4 regions of the Saliniramus sp. genome follow, and region 1 is predicted to be linked to each of the others. Evidence: predicted binding sites of a transcription regulator. Region 1 holds the regulator's gene; each other region holds the start of a gene.

Region 1 (5,869 bases):
CCATCGTCTCGCTCGTGGTGATGCCGGCGGGCGTGATCGGCGTATTCCTGATCGGCTTCGGCCTTGACCATTTCGCCTGGCAGGTGATGGGCTTCGGCATTGCCAGGGTGCTCGACGTGGCCCATTTCGTCGCCGGTTTCGAAGGGTCGAACCTGCCCGTCGCCGCTTTCGGCAACGGGGCGCTGGCGCTGATGGTGATCGGTTTGCTCATGGCGACGCTCTTCGTCTCGCCGCTGCGACGGCTGGCGGTGATCCCGGCAGGCATCGGCTTCGCGCTCGCCATGACACCGGATCGGCCCGATCTCTATGTCGATCGCAACGGTGCGGGCGCCGCAATCAGGGGCGCGGATGGCAGGCTCGTGCTGCTGGGCCGTCCGAGCACCTTCGTCACCGCGCAATGGCTGAAGGCCGATGGCGATGCGCGGCTGATGACGGATGCGCCGGAGGACTCCGACGCGTCCCTGCATGCGGGCGTGAACTGCGATCCCCTCGGCTGCACCAAGGCTCTGGTCGGCGGGCATGCAGTCGCTTTCGTGATGGATGCGCGCGCCTTCAGGGAGGATTGCGCACGCGCGGCCATCGTCATCACACCGCTGGAAGCCCCGCCCTCATGCGCGGCGCCCCGCGTGATCGATCGCATGACGCTGCAGCGGCATGGTGCAGTCAGTGCGCATTTCGCCGAGAATTTCGGTGCGGATGCGACGCAATTCGCGGCCATGCCGGACGCACCTGCGGAGAGTGGAGAGCCATTCGAGCCGCAGATCGCCGGTTCCGGGGCCGAAGATCCCGATTCCGGGAATGCGCCGGCGGGAGTGGCGCGGTTCGACGGCGATGTTGAACGCCAAGGCGCTGACACAGAACCGGAGCGAGGGATGATCCGGGAAACGACCGGTGGGATGCCTGGGGGGAGTACCTGGGAGAGGCGCGGCGACGGGCGTGGGGATAGGCTTGGTGAGAGGCTAGGTGAGAGGCTAGGTAAGAGGCTTGGTAAGAGACCTGACGGTGGCCGTAGCGGTGGCATAGCCGGGACGGATGTGGGGACGGATAGCGTTGCGGACGCTCCTGATGCCGATCCGATCAGGCGCTTTACGGGCGTGCGCCGCGCGAACGAAACCCGCCCCTGGCTCTTGCGCAACACCGATGACTGAGCCCGCGACGACCGCGCGATCCGACCCAACCTGATCGGCGGAAGCCCTGAAGCTGCGGGCGGCATGCGCCGCGCCAGCACGACGCGCCCGGATCAGCGTGTAGAACAAGGGCTCATCAGCTGGCGCCTCCCCTTACCCGGGCGGAGGCGGCGCGGGCGCTGCTCTCAATAACGGCGCACCAGCGAAACCAGCCGCCCCTGAATCTGGACGCGATCAGGCCCCAGCACGCGTGTTTCATAGGCCGGATTCGCCGCCTCGAGCGCAATGGATGAGCCGCGTCGCCGGAAGCGTTTCAGGGTCGCCTCCTCCGCATCAATCAGCGCAACGATGATATCACCGGTATTGGCAACATCCTGGCGGCGGATGACGACGATATCACCGTCGAGAATACCCGCTTCGATCATCGAATCGCCGCGCACTTCCAATGCGTAATGCTCGCCGCCGGTGATGAAATCGGGCGAGACCGCGATGGTATGCATCGGATTCTGGATCGCCGAAATCGGCGTGCCCGCCGCAATGCGCCCCATGACGGGGATGTTCACCGCACGCTCGTAATCCTCATCGGCGAGGGGATTGGGAATATCGGCGTCATCCGCAAGACTGCCATGCCGCGCATCGTTGCGATCACGCCCCTTGTCGCCCGCTCCCTTGTGGCCCGCTCCCGTGCCGCCCTCGACCTTGCCGCCTTCCATCTTGCCGCCCTCGACGACACTGGGCGAGAAGCCACCGCGCCCGGTGCCGGCAGCGGAACCGGCACCACCGAGCGGACGCTGCAATGCCTCGGGCATGCGCAGAATTTCCAGCGCGCGCGCGCGATACGGCAGCCGCCGGATGAAACCACGCTCTTCCAGCGCCGTGATCAGACGGTGGATGCCGGATTTCGACTTCAGATCCAGCGCATCCTTCATTTCGTCAAAGGATGGCGGCACGCCCGATTCGCGCATGCGTTCATGGATGAAGGTCAGCAATTCGTGCTGCTTACGCGTGAGCATGGTTCCGCCTTGCGATTCGAGATCAAACAAATCACGAACACATTACGGGTTCCCACTGTGTTCCGCAAGTCTCACCTGCCCGATATTATGCATTTTTCGCGAAAAACAATTCAAGATCACAAAACAGAAACAGCCCGGGATTGCACTTCTGTTGATTGCCACACCAGTTTCATCGACGCAGGCGTTCATTCCGGCTTTGAAGAATGCGCATTCGATTCTATTCTGGTTGGATGAATGACAGCCCAGCAGCCTCCGCCACGATCAGCCTCGACCCACCGATGACCGGTGACGCCCCCGCCTTCACCGGCACCGCTGCCGTGCGCCGGCATCTGTTTCAGGCGCTGGTCGACGCGAAAATCGCCTTTGGCGGCAAGACCGTCATCCTCGAAGACGCCCAGCGTCAGCCGCTGACCTATAGCCGCCTCGTGATCGGAGCGCTCGCCCTCGGGCGCAAGCTCGTTGCGGATACGCAACCGGGCGAGCGGATCGGCGTGTTCCTGCCCAGTGTCCAGGCCACGGCCGTCACCTTCTTCGGTCTGCACGCCTTCGCCCGTGTACCGGCGATGCTGAATTTCACCTCCGGCCCCGCCAATCTGAAAGCCGCCTGCGAGATCGCCGCGATCGGCACCATCGTCACGTCGCGCAAGTTCATCGACGAAGGCAAGCTCGACGATGCTCTCGCGGCGATCGCGCCGGGGCGACGGGTGATCTATCTCGAAGACATACGCGATCAGGTCAGCAGCCTCGACAAGGCGCGCGCGGCAGCCGAGAGCCTGTTCGCCGGAGCGCTGGCGAAGCGATCCGGGCCGACACCGGATGACGAGGGGGTGATCCTCTTCACCTCGGGCTCCGAGGGCAAGCCGAAGGCCGTCGTGCTCTCGCATGCCAATCTTCTGTCGAATGCCGGCCAGGTGATGCAGCATGCCGAAGGCGTGCTCAGCCGGGACGACATCTTCTTCAACCCGTTGCCGGTGTTCCATTCCTTCGGCCTGACGGCGGGACTGATCCTGCCCGTGATCCATGGCATCCGCGCCTTCCTCTATCCGAGCCCGCTGCATTACAAGCAGGTGCCGAAGCTGATCGAGAGCGCGAAGGCGACCTTCCTGCTCGCCACGGATACTTTCCTCCAGGGCTATGCCCGCGCCGCCGGCGATGTCGATATGTCCTCGATCCGCTATATCGTCGCCGGGGCCGAACGTGTGCGCGAGGAGACGCAACGGCTGTGGAAGCGTTACGACGCAATGATCCTCGAGGGTTATGGCGCGACGGAATGCGCCCCGGTCATCGCCTGCAATCTGCCCCAGCGTCACCGTCACGGCTCGGTCGGCCCCTTCCTGCCGGGCATCCGCTGGAAACTGACGCCCGTGGAGGGCATCAAGCGCGGCGGACGGCTTTCGATTGCCGGCCCCAACGTCATGGCCGGCTATATCGATCCGGATGATCCCACGCGGCTGATCCCGCCGGAAGACGGCTGGCACGATACCGGGGACATCATCCTGATCGAGGACGGTTTCGTCACGATTCGCGGACGCGCCAAGCGCTTCGCCAAGATCGGCGGCGAAATGATCTCTCTGGCTGCCGTCGAGACGATGATCCAGGAATTGTGGCCCGACGACACCCATGTGGTCGTGGCCCTGGCAGACGAGCGCAAGGGCGAGCAGCTCGTTCTCGTCACGGAGAAAGCCGATGCCGATCGCGAAGCGGTGGTCGAGCATGGCCGCGACAAGGGCTTTTCCGATCTCTGGCTGCCGCGCGCGGTGCTGGTGGCGCAAATTCCTGTTCTCGGATCGGGCAAGATCGATTATGCCGGAACCGAAGCGCTGGCGGGAAAGCTGCGCGCGATGATGTAGGGGCGGGCGGGCGCGCCCGATCGGAGCCGGTATGACCCTTTTTGAAGCGGCGCTTCTTGGAATCGTCCAGGGCGTATTCATGTTCGTGCCGGTCTCGTCGACCGCGCATCTCGTGCTCACCCAGCATTTCCTGATCGCGCAGGGCTCGCAGATGCCGCCGCCCGAGAGCGCGCAAATGATCCTGTTCGACCTGATCGTGCATGTCGGCACGCTGGTCTCGATCATCGTGGTCTTCCGCAAGACGCTGGCACAGTTTCTCGGCGGCTCGATCATCGCCGCGCGCGAGATTGCGCTGGAGCGCCGGGCTTCGCCTCAGGCGCGTTTCCTGGTCTGGCTCTGGGCGATGGGGCTGCTCTCGGTCTTTGTCACCGGTGTGATGGGGCTCACCTTCCGCGACATGTTCGAGCGGGTCTTCGCCAATCCGGCCATCATCCCGATCACACTGGCCACGACGGGCGTGTTGCTCTGGCTGACCGACCGGCTGAAGCCACGCCGCTACGGGCTGAAGGATCTCGGCATCGGCATGGCGCTCACCATCGGCTTCGCCCAGGGGCTTGCGCTGATCCCCGGCATCAGCCGCTCGGGCATGACCATCATCGCCGCGCTGTTCGTCGGACTCAAGCGCAAGCGTGCGGCGGAGTATTCCTTCCTGATCGCCTTCCCCACCATCCTCGCCGCGACGCTGGTCCAGAGCGCCGAAGTGTATCTCAGCGGCGAAGCGCTGCGCATCAACTGGGCTGCCGCCAGCGTCGGTTTCGTCGTCTCGGCGCTCATCGGCACGATCGCGCTCCAGATCGTCCTGAAGCTGCTCTATCGTGCCAAACTGAAATACTTCTCCTTCTATCTCTGGGGCATGGCCCTGCTCGTCGCCTTCGGCGTGGTGGAATTCGGCAAGTGAGGCGAGAGCCTCACACTGCACGATCCCGCCCCGCTGCCCTGAAGCACGGGGAGCGCCCCCTTGATCAAGGCGACGTCACCAGCCTCGCGCGTCGACACCGGCGTTGAACCGCAACGCGCGGCTCACTCGGCGGCGCGCTGGCCTTGCTTGCGCCGGTTCTCGTCACGCAGACGCTCATCCGGCTTGATCAGCCTGAAGCGGCAGCTTTCACCGGGCGCCAGATCACGGTAATGTCCGCGATAGGCGAGTTTGATCGAACTGGCGCTGTAGGACCGGCTCTCGATGACGAGTGTTTCGTGGTTCACGTCGACATCGAGCACCTGCCGGCGATAGCGCAGGCGGACCCGGATGCGTTTGATCTCGTCAGGCAGGGCCGGGTCGAAATGCAGCGTGTTGCCGCGCATGTCGATGCCGACGAAACAGCGCTGCACGAGGTCGATCGTTCCTGCCATGGCGCCGGTATGGATCCCTTCCGGCGTGGTGCCGCCCTGCACATCGGCGATGTCGCTGTCGAGCGTATGCTGGAAATGCTTCCAGGAGCGCGGGCGATCGGAACGTGCCAGCACCCAGGCATGGGCGACGCCGCTGAGCGTCGAGCCGTGGGAGGTGCGCGCCATGTAATATTCGACGTTGCGCCTGAGATGCTCCGGCCCGAACGGATAACCCAGCCGTTCGAAGATCTGATAAAGTTCATCCGCCGTGAACAGATAGAACAGCATCAGCACATCGGCCTGTTTAGAAGCCTTGTACCGGTTCACCGCGTCGTCTTCCGCCTCCAGAATCCGGTCGAGGCGCTGGATGTCGCCGTATTTCTCGCGGTAGCCCTCCCAGTCGAATTCTTCCAGATCGTCATAGCCCTCGAACTGGCTGATGATGCCGTCATCGTGGAAGGGCACGCGCAGCTTGCGGCTGATCTCGTACCAGCGCGCGCGCTCTTCGGGCGACAGGCCCATGGTCTCGCACAGTCGCTCCGCCTGCGCC
Region 2 (5,869 bases), on a different contig from region 1:
TTCGGGCTAGAACTCGGCGCGATTGCGCTGGAGACACCGCTGCGTGCCTTTCCGCTGTCCTTCGGCATCGCCCGCGAATTCGCCGCGACCCGTCTGGCGCTGATCGGCGATGCCGCGCATGTCATTCATCCGATCGCCGGGCAGGGGCTCAATCTCGGGCTCAAGGATGTGGCCGCACTCGCCGAATGCATCGCGGACGCGACCCGGCTCGGCATGGATCCCGGCGGCGCCGACGTGCTCGCCGGGTACAGCCGCGCGCGGCGCTTCGACACGGTGGCAATGGCCGCCGTCACGGATGGACTCAACCGGTTGTTTTCCAACGATATCGAGCCGATCCGGATGCTCCGTGACTTCGGCCTCGGCCTGGTCGAGAGCCTGCCGCCGCTCAAGCGGTATTTCATCCGCGAGGCCTCTGGTCTGCGCGGGGCTGGTCCGCGCCTGCTACGGGGAGAGCGGCTGTAGCGCGCTCAAGGAAAGATGTGTCAAAGCGCCAACGCGCCCTGCGCATTGGCGGTACTGGCATTGATGGCTCAGGCCGCGATGATGGTAGGCATCAGAGTTGCTTTTCGCGCGAGGTTTTGACGATCATGGCACTCCATCATCCGCCTGCAGAAGGCGCGTGGGCGCGTATTGATGCGCGGGAGGCCGGGTTCGACCCCGCCGGGCTGGAGCGGATTGCGGCCTATCATCGTGCGCATGAATCGGAATGGCCGCGCAGCATGTATCATTCCAATGGTGAATATGTCGGTACGGCCTATATCGACGAGAAGCCCCCCTACAATACGGTGATCGGACCGGTGAAGGAACGCGGGCCGCCTGCCGGCATGTTGCTCAAGGGTGGTCGGATCGTCAAAGAATGGGGCGATATCGACCGCCCGGATATGACATTCTCCGTCGCGAAAAGCGTTCTCGGTGTGCTGGCGGGGCTCGCCGTCGCGCGCGGGCTGATCCGTTCGATCGACGACCGCGTCGCGGATTATGCCCTGGATGACGGGTTTGCCGGCGCGCACAACGCGCAGATAACCTGGCGTCACCTCCTCCAGCAGACCAGTGAATGGGAAGGCGCGCTCTGGGGCAAGCCCGATTCCGTCGATCGCAACCGGCAGGCCGGGCCCGGCGCAAACAATGCCGCCAAGGGCGATGACCGCGCGTTGAGCGCGCCGGGTAAGCATTGGGAATACAACGATGTGCGCGTGAACCGCCTGAGCCTGTCGCTGATGCAGGTCTTCCGGCAGCCTCTTCCGGAAGTGTTCGACGCGGCGATCATGGCGCCGATCGGCGCGCGCGACTGGATCTGGCACGGTTATTTCAATTCCACCGTCGAAATCGACGGGCGAGCGATGGAATCGGTCTCCGGGGGCAGTCACTGGGGTGGGGGGTTCCAGATCCCGACTACCGCCTTGGCCCGGTTCGGGCTCCTGATCGCCGGCGAGGGGTGCTGGCAGGGGCGGGAACTGGTGCCGCAATCATGGATCTCGCAGATGCTCACGCCCTGTCCGGTGTATCCGGTCTACGGATTCATGTGGTGGCTCAATACCGATGGCGCGCTGTATCCCTCCGCGCCCCATGATTCAGTCTTCGCGCTGGGTGCGGGCAACAACGTCATCTGGATCGATCGCGCAAACGATCTCGTCATGGTGGCCCGCTGGGTCCACAAGGCGCATATCGACGGCTTGATCGCGGTCGTGCGTGACGCGATGCGCTGAGCGGGCGCCGGCAGGCCGGCAAGCAAGCGCCACGTTCACGACGGCGAAGAAACGGAAAATGACCCGGTTCGGGCGGCGTTGTTGCGACGAGCCCGCGCGTGTGCGGCGATTCCGGAGGCGGCACGCCGTCAGCTTTCGTCACGCTGACGGCGTGCCACATCCGCGAAATCAGGCCTCGCCGTCATCCAGATCCTCGGCACTCGGCACCGCCTCGTCGAGGATGCGTTCGGCCAGCACGCCGGAATTCTGGCGTATGGTCGCCTCGATCTTTGCGGCGGTTTCCGGGTTTTCCTTGAGGAATGTCTTGGCGTTCTCACGCCCCTGCCCGAGCCGCTGGCTGTCATAGGAGAACCAGGAACCGGACTTGTCGACGATGCCACCCTTCACGCCGAGATCGACGAGCTCGCCGACCTTGGAGATCCCCTCGCCATACATGATGTCGAATTCGACCTGCTTGAAGGGCGGGGCGACCTTGTTCTTGACCACCTTGACGCGGACATTGTTGCCGATCGCCTCGTCGCGATCCTTCAGCGTCGAGATGCGGCGGATATCCAGGCGCACGGAGGCATAGAATTTCAGGGCGTTGCCACCCGTCGTCGTCTCCGGGCTGCCATACATCACACCGATCTTCATGCGGATCTGGTTGATGAAGATCACCATGGTCTTCGAGCGATTGATCGAGCCGGTGAGCTTGCGCAGGGCCTGCGACATCAGGCGGGCCTGCAGGCCGGGCTGGACATCGCCCATATCACCCTCGATCTCGGCACGCGGCGTCAGCGCGGCGACCGAATCGACGACCAGCACATCCACCGCGCCCGAGCGCACCAGCGTATCGGCGATCTCGAGCGCCTGCTCGCCGGTATCGGGCTGCGAGATCAGCAGATCGTCCAGATTGACGCCGAGCTTGCGGGCATAGATCGGATCGAGCGCGTGCTCGGCATCGACGAAGGCGCAGACACCGCCCTTCTTCTGGGCCTCCGCGATCGTATGCAGGGCGAGCGTCGTCTTGCCCGAGGATTCCGGCCCGTAGATCTCGATGACACGCCCGCGCGGCAGGCCGCCGACGCCCAGCGCGATGTCGAGGCCCAGCGACCCCGTCGAGACCGTTTCGATCTCCACGGGCTGCTGGCCCTTGCCCATGCGCATGATCGAGCCCTTGCCGAATGCGCGTTCAATCTGGGAAAGCGCCGCATCCAGCGCCTTCGTCTTGTCTTTATCCATGGAAGAACCTTCCACCAGTCTCAATGCGGACTGAACCATGACGGGCTTTCCTTATTGCATGGGTGAGCCAATGAACTCAACGCGGGTTTCAATTTAATGTACCAGTTATGTTCCCGCTGACAAGAAAAAAGAACATTCATCAAACAATTTGATTTTTCCTTATATATATCAAGGCGACTTCCTGCTCCCCGCAACCGCGCCCAGCCTGCCTCCGCTTCGGTCGGGCGGCCGGTGGCGCGCCGTCTTCTCCACAGGAAATCACGCGCCACCGACGCTAGGCAGAGTGGCTTTGCTCGTCTAAACAACTTTGGCGCGGACGCTGCCGGCAGCGCGACAGGAGAGGACGGGAAATGTCTGGAACGAATCGCAGCATCACCTTCGAATCGGGGCAGGGCCCGATCGTGGTGCTGGTGGAGCCGCAACTGGGCGAGAATATCGGCATGGCCGCCCGCGCCATGGCGAATTTCGGGCTCACCGAGATGCGCCTCGTGGCACCACGCGACGGCTGGCCGAGCGAAAAGGCGCGCGCCACCTCCTCCGGCGCGCTACATATCGTCGATGCCGCGCAAGTCTTCGACGACGTCACCGCCGCACTTCACGACGTTACCCTCGCGTTCGCCACCACGGCCCGCGAGCGTGGCCAGATGAAGCGCGTGCTCTCGCCGCAGGAGAGCATGCGCGAGGCCGTAGCCGAGTTTTCCGCCGGCGGGCGCGTCGCAATCCTGTTCGGACGTGAGCGCTCGGGCCTCGACAATGACGAGATCTCCCTGTGCGATGCGATCACGACCTTCCCGGTCAATCCCGCTTTCGCCTCGCTCAACATTGCCCAGGCGGTGCTGCTGACAGGCTACGAATGGTTTCGCACCGCCCATGGCGAGGCGCTGCCCTTCGAGGGCGAGATCCGTTCCCCGCGCGCCCCGCGTGCCATGGCCGCCTCGTTCTTCGATTATCTGGAGGAGGAACTCGACCGGGTCGAATTCTTCCCGCCCGACAAGCGCCCCTCGATGATGCGCAACCTGCGCGACGTCTTCCTGCGCCGCGATCTCACCGAGCAGGATGTGCGCACCCTGCGGGGCGCCATGCGCGCCCTGATCCTGCGCCGCCGCCGTGATGAAGCGCAGGGCCGCGACGAGGCCCCGGCGCCGGACGAGGCGTGATCGATTTCCCGACAGTGCCGGGCGACAAAAGGCTTGCGCTCGCGCATCGGGACGGTTAGATCACCCCCACCCGCAAGGTCACGGAGCGTAGCGCAGCCCGGTTAGCGCACCAGTCTGGGGGACTGGGGGTCGCAGGTTCAAATCCTGCCGCTCCGACCATTCATCAAATTAGCCTCGTGATGCAGAGCGGCTCTGCCCGGCTTGCTTCGACGTTTTCCAGGTACGCAGCCGACGCTGCTGACGGCATGGCTTCCTGGTCACCCGGCAAGGGTTTGCCGGAGATGATGCTGAAGTCAGACCAGTACCGTTTTCCGTGTTGTCGGAACCCGCAGATTGCGGTTCCGTTTTTGCAGACCAGTCATCGGCGCAATCAGCGCGGGCGATCGTTGCGCGATGCGCAGATCCGGGTGGATGCGGGAACAGCGTGGCCACGCAAGATTTCTCGCTCGGGATTTGGCCATTAAGAGATGCTGATTTTTATTATTATCGATTATAATTCCATAGAAAGATTTGCTGAATTGCAATTTCGGATTTCTTATTGAAAATAAAAACATCGTAATGATTGGGTTTTGCCTTTTTCAAATTACGCCATCTTCAGTTCTTTTATTTGGCACCACGACATATTTAACTGTTTTTTATGCTCCGCTTCCCAAGATGTCGCAGAGTTTCGACATCCGGAGATAATCAATGCGTTGGAACATCCTCGCTGCTTTCGCCATGACCGCCCTGGCGCCTTTCCCGGCCGTAGCACAGGGCGCACCACCCGATGCGGCGCGCCTGATCGACTCCGCCGTCATTGACGATGTGCGCAGTTGGCTCGAAACGGATATCGTGCGCCTGTCCGTGCAGAGTCAGAACGCCCGGTACGCTGATGTGGATTCGGCCCGGGTCGAGGCCCTTGATCAACAATGGGTCGCGGAACGCGATGCAGCGGACATGCCGCTCATCGCGGCAACGCTTTCCTCGCCCCTGTCGGTCTATCTCACCCGTGTGCAGGCACAGGCGCAGGGGCTCTATTACGAAGTATTCGTGACGGATGATAAAGGCCTCAATGTCGGCCAGAGCGCAATCACATCAGATTACTGGCAGGGCGACGAGGCGAAGTTTCAAAAAACCTTTCCGCTCGGTGCGGACGCGGTCTTCATCGACGAAGCCGAGTGGGATGGGGAGCTGAATATCTGGCGCGCCCAGCTCAATCTGACGATCGCGGATGAAGGCGGAAACCAGGCCGTCGGCGCCGCCACCATCGAAATCAACCTGACCGAGCTGATGCGGCGCCAGGCCGTCATCGGCGGCTGAACCAGCCGAGGGGCATGTCGTAATGTTCAATAATCTCTCCGTCACCAAAAAAGGCCTCGCCGCCTTCCTCGGCCTGGCGCTCGTCGGCATCATCGCCGGCATCATCTCATTCGATCGCGCAAGTGTTGCCGAACGCGCCATCATGCAGGCGACGGAAGCAAACATTCTAATGGTCGAGGGACGCACGGTCGAGGGGGCCATCATGAGTCAGGCTTTCTCTCTGCAAAGCTTCATTCTGACCGGCGACCGCAGCCGCCTCGCTGCCTTCGAAGCCGGTGTGCCCGAGATACAGACCGATTTCGAAACCCTCGCCGAAGGAGCGCAGGCACTCGATCCGCAACTCGCCGGACCGGTGGCGCAGGCGAAAGCCAGCTGGGATTCCTGGCGCGAGAACTATGTCGCCCCGCAAATCGAGCGCATGCGCGATCCGATGACGGTTGATCTGGCGCGCGCAGTCGCCGGCTCCGTCGATGCCGAGGCGCGTTT
Region 3 (5,231 bases), on a different contig from region 1:
TCCCGGCGAATCTGTCAGTCGCGGGCGGGGCGCTCCCGCATATAGTCGAGGATAGTGTCTGATGTCGAAAGCTCACCGCCTTCTCGTCGTGGATGATGATCACGATCTGCGCGAGACCCTTGCCGAGCAGCTCGCCTTGCACGAGGAGTTCGACGTGGCCACTGCCGAGAATGCCAGTGCAGCGATGAACACGGTGCGCAACGAGCGGATCGACCTCGCCATCATGGATGTCGGCCTGCCCGACATGGATGGACGCGAGGCGGTGAAACTGATGCGAAAGCACGGTTTCCGTTCGCCTATAATCATGCTGACAGCGCAGGGCTCCGATTCGGATACGGTACTGGGGCTTGAAGCCGGCGCGAATGATTACGTGCCCAAACCCTTCAAATTCGCCGTCCTCCTCGCGCGCATCCGCGCGCAGCTGCGTCAATATGCGGCGAGCGAGGATGCCGTGTTTCAGATCGGTCCCTACAGCTTCAAGCCGGGCGCCAAATTGCTGGTCACGGAAAGCGGCTCCAAGCTGAAGCTCACCGAGAAGGAAACCGCCATCCTGCGCTTTCTCTACCGCGCGGATCAGCAGGTGGTGCCGCGTGACACATTGCTGGCGGAAGTCTGGGGCTACAATGCCAACGTCACCACGCATACGCTGGAGACGCATATCTACCGCCTGCGCCAGAAGATCGAGCCGGACCCCTCCTCCGCTTCGCTGCTGGTGACCGAGGGCGGCGGTTACAAGCTCGTGCCCTGAGGGGCGGATCGGATACCCCATGTCGCTCGACGACGACATCGCCATGCTGGCTCAGGCCCCGCTTCTGGGGCTGCTGGAACGCGACGCGCTGCGCCTGCTCGCCTTCGCGGCTGACAAGCGCCGGCTGCGGCAGGGCGATGTGCTGTTTCGCAAGGGTGATCGCTCGGATGCGGGCTACATCGTCACCGAGGGCGAGATCGGGCTCGATACGGGCGGCGGCAAACCCGATCTGGTCGCGAAGCGCGGGGATCTGATCGGCCAGACGGCCCTGTTCATACGCGGGCATCGCCCGGCCACCGCGACGGCGCGGGCGCCTTCCGTCGTGCTGCGGCTCTCCGTCAGCCTGATCAGGCGCGTGCTTGAGGAATATCCGGAGGTGGCCGCCTCCATGCATGCCGCACTCGCGGAGGAGCTTGGCGCATTTAACGGCGAGCTTGCGCGGATCGGCAGACGGTTTGGATGACCTGATGAGCGAGCCACTCCCGACCATACGCGCTGCCGTTCCCGCCGACCTCCCTGCCGTCAACGCGATCGTCGAGGCGGCCTACAGTCCTTATATCGAGCGGCTCGGTAAGAAACCCGGGCCGATGCTCGACGATTACGCCGCGCAGATCGCGGCAGGGCGGGTGCATTGCCTGTGCGACGATGAAGGCGTGGCCGGTTTCATCGTGCTGATCGCCGATGAAGCACGCTTCCTGCTCGACAATGTCGCCGTGGCGGATCGCGCACGCGGGCGCGGCTACGGGCGGGCCCTGATGGCCTTCGCAGAAGACGCCGCGCGGCAGGCAGATTATGACATGATCACGCTCTACACCCACGAGAAAATGCACGAGAACCGCGCGCTCTATGCCCGCCTTGGCTATCGGGAGACCGGGCTGACCCGGGAGAAGGGCTTTGCGCGGGTCTATATGGAAAAGAGCCTGTGATCCCCTCAGCCGTTGCGCCGCCCCCGTGACAATACCGCCGGCGCGCTGAACATGTCGCTCTGCTCGCTCCCCTCCTCGGCAAATTCCAGATTTTCGATGCGCTGCCCGCGCCGGGTGATTTTCTCCGACGAGATCCGTATCTGCCCGACATCTTCCTGCGCCTGCCGGAAATGCTGGTCAAGCCGCTCGACCCGCTCACCGAGCCGCGTCACATCCGCAACGAGGCGCCCGACCTCGCGCTGGATCACCTGCGCTTCCTCCCGGATCCGCGCATCGCGGGCGAGCCCCTGCATGACCTGGATGGCGAGGACCAGCAGCGAGGGCGAGACGATCATCACCCGGGCGCGATAGGCGCGCTGCACCAGATCCTCGAAATGCTCCTGCAGATCCGCATGCAGCGACTCTGCGGGCACGAACATCATCGCCACATCCTGGGTTTCGCCGGCGATCAGATATTTCTGGGCGATGTCCTTGATATGCGTGCCGATATCGCCGCGCAGCTTCTGCGAGGCGCGCGTGCGCGCCTCGGGCCCGCGCGCCTCGCGGAAGGCGGAAAAGGCCTCGAGCGGAAACTTCGCATCCACGACCAGCGGGCGATGGTCCCCCGGCAGGCGTATGGTACAGTCGGGCCGGGTGCCGTTGCCAAGCGTCGGCTGGAAGGCATAGGCGTCGGCGGGCAGCGCATCGCGCACGATCGCCTCCATCCGCCCCTGCCCGAAGGCGCCGCGCGCCTGCTTGTTGGAGAGGATGCGCTGCAGCCCGGCCACCTGCCCCGTCAGCTCCGTAAGATTGGCCTGCGCGGCATCAATGACAGCGAGCCGTTCGTTCAGCCGCCCGAGCGTCTCGTTCTGGACATGCGTCCCGCGATCGATCCGCTCCCCGAGCATGCGGGCGAAATCACCCTGGCGGGCGCCGAACACGTCGGTGAAGCTCTGCACGCGCCCGGCCATCTCGGCCTGAACGCGCGCCATCTCCTCCACCTGTTGCGCCAGATGCCGCTCGCGGGCGGGGCGCGTCAGCCGTATCACGACCAGCACGGCGAGGAAGAACCCCGCGAGCGCCACCTCGCGCCATGTGACGGCAAATTCGCCGAATCGGAATGCAATCTCGCTCATGCGCGCAGTTTAAGCAAGAAAACCGAACAAACAATGAACAATCTACACGTCTTCGACGAAACCGCCTTGCGGCTGCCGGGTTCGCGCGCTACCACCCGCGCATCCGTCTCGCATCTTTGGGAAAACGCACGTGATGTCCAATCCGGACGAGAAGAAATCCGCCGGCAAATCCAAAGCCGACAAGAAGAAATCCGACAAGCTCAAGGCCCGCCTGCCGCGCGGCCTCACCGATCGCAGTCCGCGCGATCTCGCAGCGTCGCACCGGATGCTGGAGAAGATCCGCGAGGTCTACGAGCTCTATGGTTTCGAGGCGGTCGAGACGCCGCTGATCGAATATACCGATGCGCTCGGCAAGTTCCTGCCCGATCAGGACCGCCCTAACGAGGGCGTCTTCTCCTTCCAGGATGATGACGAGCAATGGCTCTCGCTGCGCTACGACCTCACCGCGCCGCTCGCGCGCTATGTGGCGGAGAATTTCGACGCGTTGCCCAAGCCCTACCGCTCCTACCGCTCAGGCTGGGTCTTCCGCAACGAGAAGCCCGGCCCCGGCCGCTTCCGGCAATTCATGCAGTTCGACGCCGATACCGTCGGCGCGGCCTCCGTCGCAGCCGATGCCGAGATCTGCATGATGGCCGCCGATACGATGGAAGCGCTCGGCCTCGCCGGCCAGTACGTCATCAAGGTCAATAACCGCAAGATTCTCGACGGCGTGATGGAAGCGATCGGGCTCGGCGGCGACGACAAGGCCGGCCAGCGGCTGACGGTTTTGCGCGCCATCGACAAGCTCGACAAGATCGGCGCCGAGGGCGTGCGCGACCTGCTCGGCGAGGGCCGGATGGATGTCAGCGGGGATTATACCAAGGGTGCGGGGCTGGATGAGGGGCAGGCGGCCCGCGTGCTCGCCTTCATAGCGGCCGGTGGCGCTGATGCGCAGGAGACGCTGGGCAATCTCGACACGGTCATTGCAGGCTCGGAGCGCGGCGCCGAGGGCGTCGCGGAACTGCGCGAGATGGCAGCACTCATCGCCGGGGCGGAATACGCGGACAAGGTCATCATCGACCCCTCCGTCGTGCGCGGCCTCGAATATTACACCGGCCCCGTCTTCGAAGCAGAACTCACCTTCCAGGTGACGAACGAGGACGGCGTGCCGGTGCGCTTCGGCTCGGTCGGCGGCGGCGGGCGCTATGACGGGCTCGTCGGGCGCTTCCGCTCCGAACAGGTTCCGGCAACCGGATTCTCGATCGGCGTCTCGCGGCTGCTCGCGGCTTTGCAACTCGTCGACAGCCCGATTCTCAGGCAGACGGCGCTGCAAGCGCCGGTCGTGGTGATGGTGATGGAGCGCGAGCACATCGCCGATTACCAGAACTTCGTCGCGGCATTGCGTCGCGCCGGTATCCGCGCCGAGCTCTATCTCGGCTCGTCGGGCATGAAGGCGCAGATGAAATACGCCGACCGGCGCGGTGCTCCCTGCGTGATCATCCAGGGCTCGGATGAACGCGCGCGCAGCGAAGTGCAGATCAAGGATCTGATCGAGGGCGCGAAGGCGGCGACCGCGATCGAGACGAATGCGGAATGGCGCGCCGCGCGCCCGGCCCAGTTCTCCGTGGCGGAGGGGGACCTCGTGCAGGCGGTGCGGGATGTGCTCGCGCGTCACTCTTGATTTATATCAAAGAAACTGCACATTCTGAAACTTGTCCGAACCAAGGCAGCCGCGCGGCGTTGACTGTGCGAGTGTCGTGGAACGGGCCCACAAAATCGCTCGCGCCCCCGGCGAACCACCCAATTCCTGGCACAAGCCTGAGCCGAGACAAAGACAACCGGAGAAAATCATGCGTTTACTCATCGCCGCCGCCGCACTCCCGATGATCGCTTTCGCCAGCCCCGCCGCTGCGCAGGATGCTGCCGCCGGCCAGCGGGTCTTCAACCAGTGTCGCGCCTGCCACATGGTTGGCGAGAATGCCCGCCACACCGTCGGCCCGCAGTTGAACGGCCTGTTCGGGCGTGCCGCAGGTGAGGTCGAGGGCTATAACTTCTCTTCCGCTTTCGACGACATTGACAAGGTCTGGGATGAAGAGAATTTTGCCGAGTACATCCGCAATCCCCGCGAAGTCACTCCCGGCACCCGCATGGTCTTCGCCGGCCTGCGCAACGACCAGCAGATCGCCGATCTGACGGCCTATCTGATGCAGTTCAACGAGGACGGCACCACGGATTGATCCGAACGTGCATCCGCGCCAAGAGCGGAGCTGCCATATCCAGGCCTGCCGTGACGTTGCGGCAGGCCTTTTTCATGGCTAACGTCGTCATACAGAACAGGCCGCAGCAAGGGCCGGCGAGGAAGGGGAGAAGCGCGTGGCGCAGGATGCATCCGCAGGGCTGGCGCTCGGCGCCGTAGCCGATGATTATACGGGCGCGACGGATCTCGCGAATTCGCTCGCACGT
Region 4 (5,869 bases), on a different contig from region 1:
CAGATTCTGGGCAGCGGCCCCGTCGGAGAAAGCAGCGCCACCGCCGATGATTGCTGCGAGCGCCACGCCGGCGCAAAGCTTGCGTTTCATTCACCAACCTCCCTGGTTCTCAGTCGGTTCCTTGGGAAGATCGGGCAACCCCCGCCACTCCCGATCAGGAAACAACTGCTTTTAGATTGTCCTTAGGCTCACCCATCGCGATACGCGTGTCAATGCGGCAATGCGTATTTACATATATTCGCATATCATGAGCCCTGTATTGAAGCGGTCGGCAGGCTTGGGTGATCGGACAAGCATGGCCGGTATCAGCAAGGCTCACGCATAGACCGTTTTGTGCCAAAGTATGCTGTATCGATTTTTGTGTGCGCTGCAAAATACTCTCGCATTTCCGGATTCACAAGCTTTGCAGAGCTCCTGGAATCTGATTTCCGTCCTCTTTAATGGGGGTGATTATTGTGCATTGCAGGACAATGAAAAATTTCTTCTAATCGCCGCATGGCGCTTGCGACCCGGCATCGGGCATGCACAATCTCATGGCGCAATGGCGTGATCACTGCCGCGTCGCGCCCGCTTTCCGCAGATCGCCTTTCCGGTCGGTCGCTTCCGCATCGCTTGCAATTCGGACAACCATGATTCTCGTATGTGGTGAAGCGTTGGTCGATCTTCTCGTCGATCCGCAAGGCGCGGAGCTCGCGGCGCAACCGGTGCCGGGCGGATCGGCTTTCAACTGTGCCGTGGGCCTCGCGCGCCTTGCCGCCGAGAACGGTATCGCGGCGGGCTATCTCGGCGGTCTCTCCGCAGACGTGTTCGGTCGGTGGTTGCGCGCGCGCCTGCATGCGGAAGGCGTGTTGCCGGCATCGGCGACCGAGAGCGTCCATCCCACGCGTATCGTCGCCGTTTCACGTGATGCCACCGGCGAGCCGGCTTACGGGTTCTACGGCGACCGGGTGGCCGATCTGGACCTGCCCGCCGATGCGCTGATGCTTTGCGATGATTCACCCGTGCGGGCGCTGGTCCTCGGCTCCTTTCCGATCGCGCTGGAGCCCGCCGGTGACGCCTTGCGCCGTCTCGTGTCGCGCGAAGCGGGCCGGCGGCTGATCAGCCTCGACCCCAATCTGCGCTCGGCGCTCACGCCCCCCGACGCGGTCTGGCGCGGTGCCTTCGAGGCCTGTCTGGCGAAGGCCGATATCGTCAAGGCGAGCGCGGCGGATGTCGCGACGGGTTACGGTGATGCGCATGGCTTTGCGGCGCGGGCGCTCGCCGATCACGCCTCCGCCGGCCCCGCCCTCGTGGTCGTCACCGAGGGCGGGGCCGGTGCGCGACTGCATCATCGTGATTTCAGCCTCACCGTGCGCCCGCCGCAGGTGACGGTCGTCGATGCGGTGGGCGCCGGCGACAGTTTTCACGCCGCATTTCTGGCGGCTTTAGCCCGCTACGGTCCCTTTGATCGCGCGGGCCTCGCGGCTTGCGGCGCGGATGCCCTGCGCTTCCCGCTCGCCTATGCCGCGAGCGCGGCGGCGCTGACCTGCACCCGTGCCGGCGCCGACCCGCCCGATCACGCATCGATCATGCAACATATTGGCGATGCGGTCGTTTCATAACTGGATCTGATTGCGCAAGAGGCAGCCTGATGGCGAAACAGCTGAGTCCGAGGGATCCGAACTGGTGGCGCCACGCCGTGGTCTACCATATCTACCCGCGCTCTTTCCTCGACAGCAACGGGGACGGGATCGGTGATCTCGCCGGCATCACCGCGCAGCTGGATTATGTGGCGGATCTGGGTGCGGATGCGATCTGGGTCTCGCCGTTCTTCGTCTCGCCCATGGAGGATTTCGGTTACGATGTGGCCGATTATTGCGATGTCGATCCGATCTTCGGCACGCTCGCCGATTGCGATACCCTGATCGCGGCGGCGCATGAGCGGGGCCTGCGCGTGATCATCGATCTGGTGCTCTCGCACAGTTCGAACCGCCATTCATGGTTTCGCGAGAGCCGCTCAAGCCGCGACAACGCCAGGGCGGACTGGTATGTCTGGGCCGATCCCAAGCCGGACGGCACCCCGCCCAACAACTGGCTGTCGATCTTCGGCGGGCCGGCCTGGGAATGGGATTCGCGACGCAGGCAGTATTATCTGCACAATTTCCTCGCCTCCCAACCGGATCTGAACTTCCACAATCCTGAGGTTCGTGACGCCGCGCTCGACGTGGCCCGGTTCTGGCTCGATCGCGGTGTCGACGGGTTCCGGCTCGACGTGGTCAATTTCTATTTTCACGACGCGGAACTGCGCGACAATCCGCCCCTGCCGCAGGAGCACGCCGTGGCGGGGCTGGCGCGCACAAACCCTTACGCCTATCAGGATCACGTCTATTCCAAGACACGCCCGGAGAATCTCGCCTTTCTGGAGGATCTGCGCAGGCTCACCGATCGCTATCCCGGAGCGGCGATGTTCGGCGAGATCGGGCCCGACCGCGACGTCATGGCGACCACGGCCGCCTATACCGAGGCAGGCCGGCGGCTGCATATGGCCTATTCCTTCGAATTGCTCTCCGCCCCCTTCATGGCGCAGGCGATCCGACGGGTGGTGGAGGAGGTCCGCGGTGCCATCGGCACGGGCTGGCCCTGCTGGGCGCTGGCCAATCACGACGTCGTGCGCGCGGTCACGCGGCTGCAACTCGAAGCCGACCCCGATGCCGGAGCGGCCCTCGTCGCAGCGCTCGTGACCAGCCTCGGCGGCGGCTCCTGCCTGTATCAGGGGGAGGAACTCGGCCTTGAGGAGGCAGTGATTGCGCCCGAGGACATGCAGGATCCCTACGGCATCCGGTTCTGGCCCGACCAGCCGGGGCGCGACGGCTGCCGCACGCCAATGCCCTGGCATGCGGGCGCGCCGCAGGCCGGGTTCAGCGCCGGCACGCCCTGGCTGCCGATCCCGCACGTGCATCTTTCGCGCGCGGTCGACCAGCAGGTGGAGGAGCCCGATTCCGCGTTCGCGCGGGTGCGGCGTTTCCTGCACTGGCGGCGCAACGAGCCGGCCATGCGCGAGGGCGGGCTGCGCTTTCTCGATGCGCCGGAACCGATCCTCGCATTCCTGCGCGAGAAGGACGGCGAGGGCATTTTCTGCCTGTTCAATCTGAGCACGCAGGCGCAGAGGCTGACGCGGGATGGTCTCGCCGTCGCCGTGCCCCAAGGATTGGGCGCACCGGTCGCGCTGCGCGGATTTGAGGCTCAGGCTTTGCCCGATGGCGGTCTCGGCCTGTCGCCGTTCGGCGTCGCACTGTTTCGGACGCCGGCGTAGCGGCGCACGTCTTTGGCTGCACCGGGATGAGACGGGGCCAGGCGCATGGCTGTCCGGGGGTTGCCATTGGAACGAACATATGCAGAACATGAATCTGGACCGGGTTTGAAATTCCGATGGGGACAGGGCCCGGGACGTCTTGTCGTTTGGTGCGGCAGGCGTCAGAACGAAGGTAACAGGCGTCAACGGATCGAAGGAGGCTCGGATGGCGGGCAGCGTGAACAAGGTCATAATCGTCGGCAATCTGGGCCGCGATCCGGAGGTGCGGCGCACCGGCAATGGCGATCCCGTCGTCAATCTGCGCATCGCGACCTCCGAGACCTGGCGCGACAAGCAGAGCGGTGAGCGGCGCGAGCGCACCGAATGGCATTCCGTGGTGATCTTCAACGAGCCGCTCGGGCGCATTGCCGAGCAATATCTGAAGAAGGGCACGAAGGTTTATATCGAGGGCCAGCTCCAGACGCGCAAATGGCAGGACCAGAGCGGCGCCGATCGCTATTCGACGGAGATCGTGCTGCAGCGTTACCGCGGTGAACTCACCATTCTCGATTCCCGCGGCGGCGGCGGCGGTGGTGGGGGTGAGCGTGATGACAGTGGTTATGGCGGTGGGGGCGACGAGTTCGGTCGCTCCTCGCCGATGGAAAACCGTCCCGCTCGCGCCGGTTCCGGCGGCGGTGGCTCCGGTGGCAGTGGCAGTGGCGGCGGTTCGCGCTACGATGATCTCGACGACGACATCCCGTTCTGACATCCGGGCGGGTCAGCCATGAAGGTAAGCGATGGGACCGGCGAGTGCTTGTGCTGATCGCGACGCGCGTTTCGATCTGCTCGCCCTCGGCGAGCCGCTGATCGAGTTCAACGCCGATGCAAGCGATGATCGCTGCCTGCGCGGTTTCGGCGGCGACGTCTCCAATGTCGCCGTTGCGGCGGCGCGGCTCGGGGCACGGACCGGCTTTCTCGGCGCGCTCGGCGCGGATGCCTTCGGCGACGACATCATGGCGCTCTGGGCGCGTGAAGGGGTGGATACGGCCTGCGTGCGGCGCGATCCGCAGGCGCCGACGGGGGCCTATCTCGTTGAACATGGCGGCGCACAGGGGCACCGCTTCGCCTATCTGCGCGCGTCCTCGGCGGCAACGCACTACGCACTCGACGATGCGGCCCGCGCCGCGCTGGCGCGCACGCGCCTCCTGCATCTCTCGGCGATCAGTCAGGGGATTTCGCTCGCGGCCTGCGATACCGGTTTCGAGGCCATGGCTCTGGCGCGCGAGGCCGGTGCACGCATCGCCTATGATACCAATCTGCGCCTTGCCCTGTGGCCGCTGCCGCGCGCCCGCGCGATCATCCGTGAGGCTTTGCGGCTGTGCGACATCGCATTGCCCGGTCACGAAGATGCCGCGAAGATTTTCGGCACGCGCGATCCCGAGGCTCTGGTCGATCATTGTCTGGAGGGTGGTTGCGCCATCGTCGCGATGACACTGGGCGCGCAGGGCGCGATCATCGCCACGCCGCATGCGCGCCGCCGCATCCCGGCTTTTCCGGTCACGGCGCGCGATGCGACGGGGGCCGGCGATGCCTTCGATGCAGCCTTCCTGGTGCATCTTGGGGAAACCGGCGATCCTTTCGCCGCCGGGCACTATGCCTGTATTGCTGCCGCGCTGTCGACCACGGGATACGGCGCGATCGCGCCCTTGCCCGGTCGCGGGGCGGTTGACGCTGCCCGCGCGGCTTTGTCCGCTGACGGGGACGGCTGAGCCGCTGACGAGCGGGCCGCGTTGCGGTCGGGCAGAGCCGACCCGCGATGACCGGGTTTGTGCCGACTTTCGATCTTCGCCAGCGCGTGGCATGTTGCAGTGCAATGCGGCAAGTGTGATCACGCGTCGCGGGATCCCGTTGCCGGATCGCACGATCATCGCGGAACTCTTTCGCGCCCTGCCGCGTCTTCGCAGCAAGCGTGCTACAGATTGATGACGGAGAGCCCATGTCCGAGAAAACCGCGCATGCCGATCAGGAATCCCCTGAGCAAGCCCATATCGCTGCGGAATCCAACAGCGGGCAACCGCCACGATCCACCGGTTCCGGTGCCGACGGCAATCCGGAGCGCACGGATATCGACGCGCGCAAATGGCATGCCGAGTCCATCGATGACACGCTGCGGGCGCTGGATGTCGATGCGGATGCGGGGCTTTCGCAAGAGGCGATCGCGCAGCGCCGCGAGAGCTTCGGCCGCAACCAGCTTTCCCAGGGCGCCCAGCGCACCACGTTGCAGCGCTTCATCAGCCAGTTCGACAATCTCTTCATCTATCTGCTGCTCGTCGCCGGCGTGATCACCGCACTGCTCGGCGAATGGCTCGACAGCGGCGTCATCTTTGCCGTCGTCCTGATCATCGCCATTATCGGCTTCATTCAGGAAGGCCGCGCCGAGCAGGCGCTGGAGAGCGTACGCGACATCCTCTCCAGCGACGCCTTCGCTCGGCGCGGGGGCAGGAAGCGCAAGATCGACGCGGAGGAGCTCGTCCCCGGCGATATCGTCCATCTCGAAGCCGGTGACCGTGTGCCCGCCGATCTGCGGCTGATCAGGAT

Evidence for each region. Region 1 encodes LexA, which represses DNA repair genes until DNA is damaged. Its sites were predicted from a motif close to TGTTCNNNNTGTGTTCNG; they were not measured.
Region 2: a site for LexA is predicted at 3,025-3,042, ahead of recA (recombinase RecA). Genes of this name have one in related genera too.
Region 3: a site for LexA is predicted at 2,812-2,829, ahead of VKP01_RS06390 (DNA recombination protein RmuC). Genes of this name have one in related genera too.
Region 4: a site for LexA is predicted at 3,364-3,381, ahead of VKP01_RS01625 (single-stranded DNA-binding protein). Genes of this name have one in related genera too.

What each region holds. Positions count from the first base shown of each region.
Region 1 is NZ_DATGCW010000205.1:2,448-8,316, reverse strand. Features, by position in the region: partial or broken gene VKP01_RS09415 (ComEC/Rec2 family competence protein) at 1-1,148, shown strand, start outside; gene lexA (transcriptional repressor LexA) at 1,313-2,140, opposite strand; gene VKP01_RS09405 (AMP-binding protein) at 2,371-3,990, shown strand; gene VKP01_RS09400 (undecaprenyl-diphosphate phosphatase) at 4,022-4,888, shown strand; gene VKP01_RS09395 (glycoside hydrolase family 65 protein) at 5,011-5,869, opposite strand, start outside.
Region 2 is NZ_DATGCW010000081.1:17,567-23,435, forward strand. Features, by position in the region: gene VKP01_RS03825 (FAD-dependent monooxygenase) at 1-462, shown strand, start outside; gene VKP01_RS03830 (serine hydrolase domain-containing protein) at 588-1,706, shown strand; gene recA (recombinase RecA) at 1,875-2,966, opposite strand; gene VKP01_RS03840 (RNA methyltransferase) at 3,278-4,084, shown strand; tRNA gene VKP01_RS03845 (tRNA-Pro) at 4,166-4,243, shown strand; gene VKP01_RS03850 (hypothetical protein) at 4,772-5,383, shown strand; gene VKP01_RS03855 (methyl-accepting chemotaxis protein) at 5,406-5,869, shown strand, end outside.
Region 3 is NZ_DATGCW010000128.1:218-5,448, reverse strand. Features, by position in the region: gene VKP01_RS06405 (response regulator transcription factor) at 62-748, shown strand; gene VKP01_RS06400 (cyclic nucleotide-binding domain-containing protein) at 768-1,211, shown strand; gene VKP01_RS06395 (GNAT family N-acetyltransferase) at 1,216-1,674, shown strand; gene VKP01_RS06390 (DNA recombination protein RmuC) at 1,680-2,789, opposite strand; gene hisS (histidine--tRNA ligase) at 2,923-4,449, shown strand; gene VKP01_RS06380 (cytochrome c family protein) at 4,619-5,005, shown strand; partial or broken gene VKP01_RS06375 (four-carbon acid sugar kinase family protein) at 5,142-5,231, shown strand, end outside.
Region 4 is NZ_DATGCW010000033.1:94-5,962, reverse strand. Features, by position in the region: gene VKP01_RS01640 (ABC transporter substrate-binding protein) at 1-90, opposite strand, end outside; gene VKP01_RS01635 (PfkB family carbohydrate kinase) at 630-1,601, shown strand; gene VKP01_RS01630 (alpha-glucosidase family protein) at 1,631-3,292, shown strand; gene VKP01_RS01625 (single-stranded DNA-binding protein) at 3,498-4,037, shown strand; gene VKP01_RS01620 (sugar kinase) at 4,069-5,040, shown strand; partial or broken gene VKP01_RS01615 (HAD-IC family P-type ATPase) at 5,268-5,869, shown strand, end outside.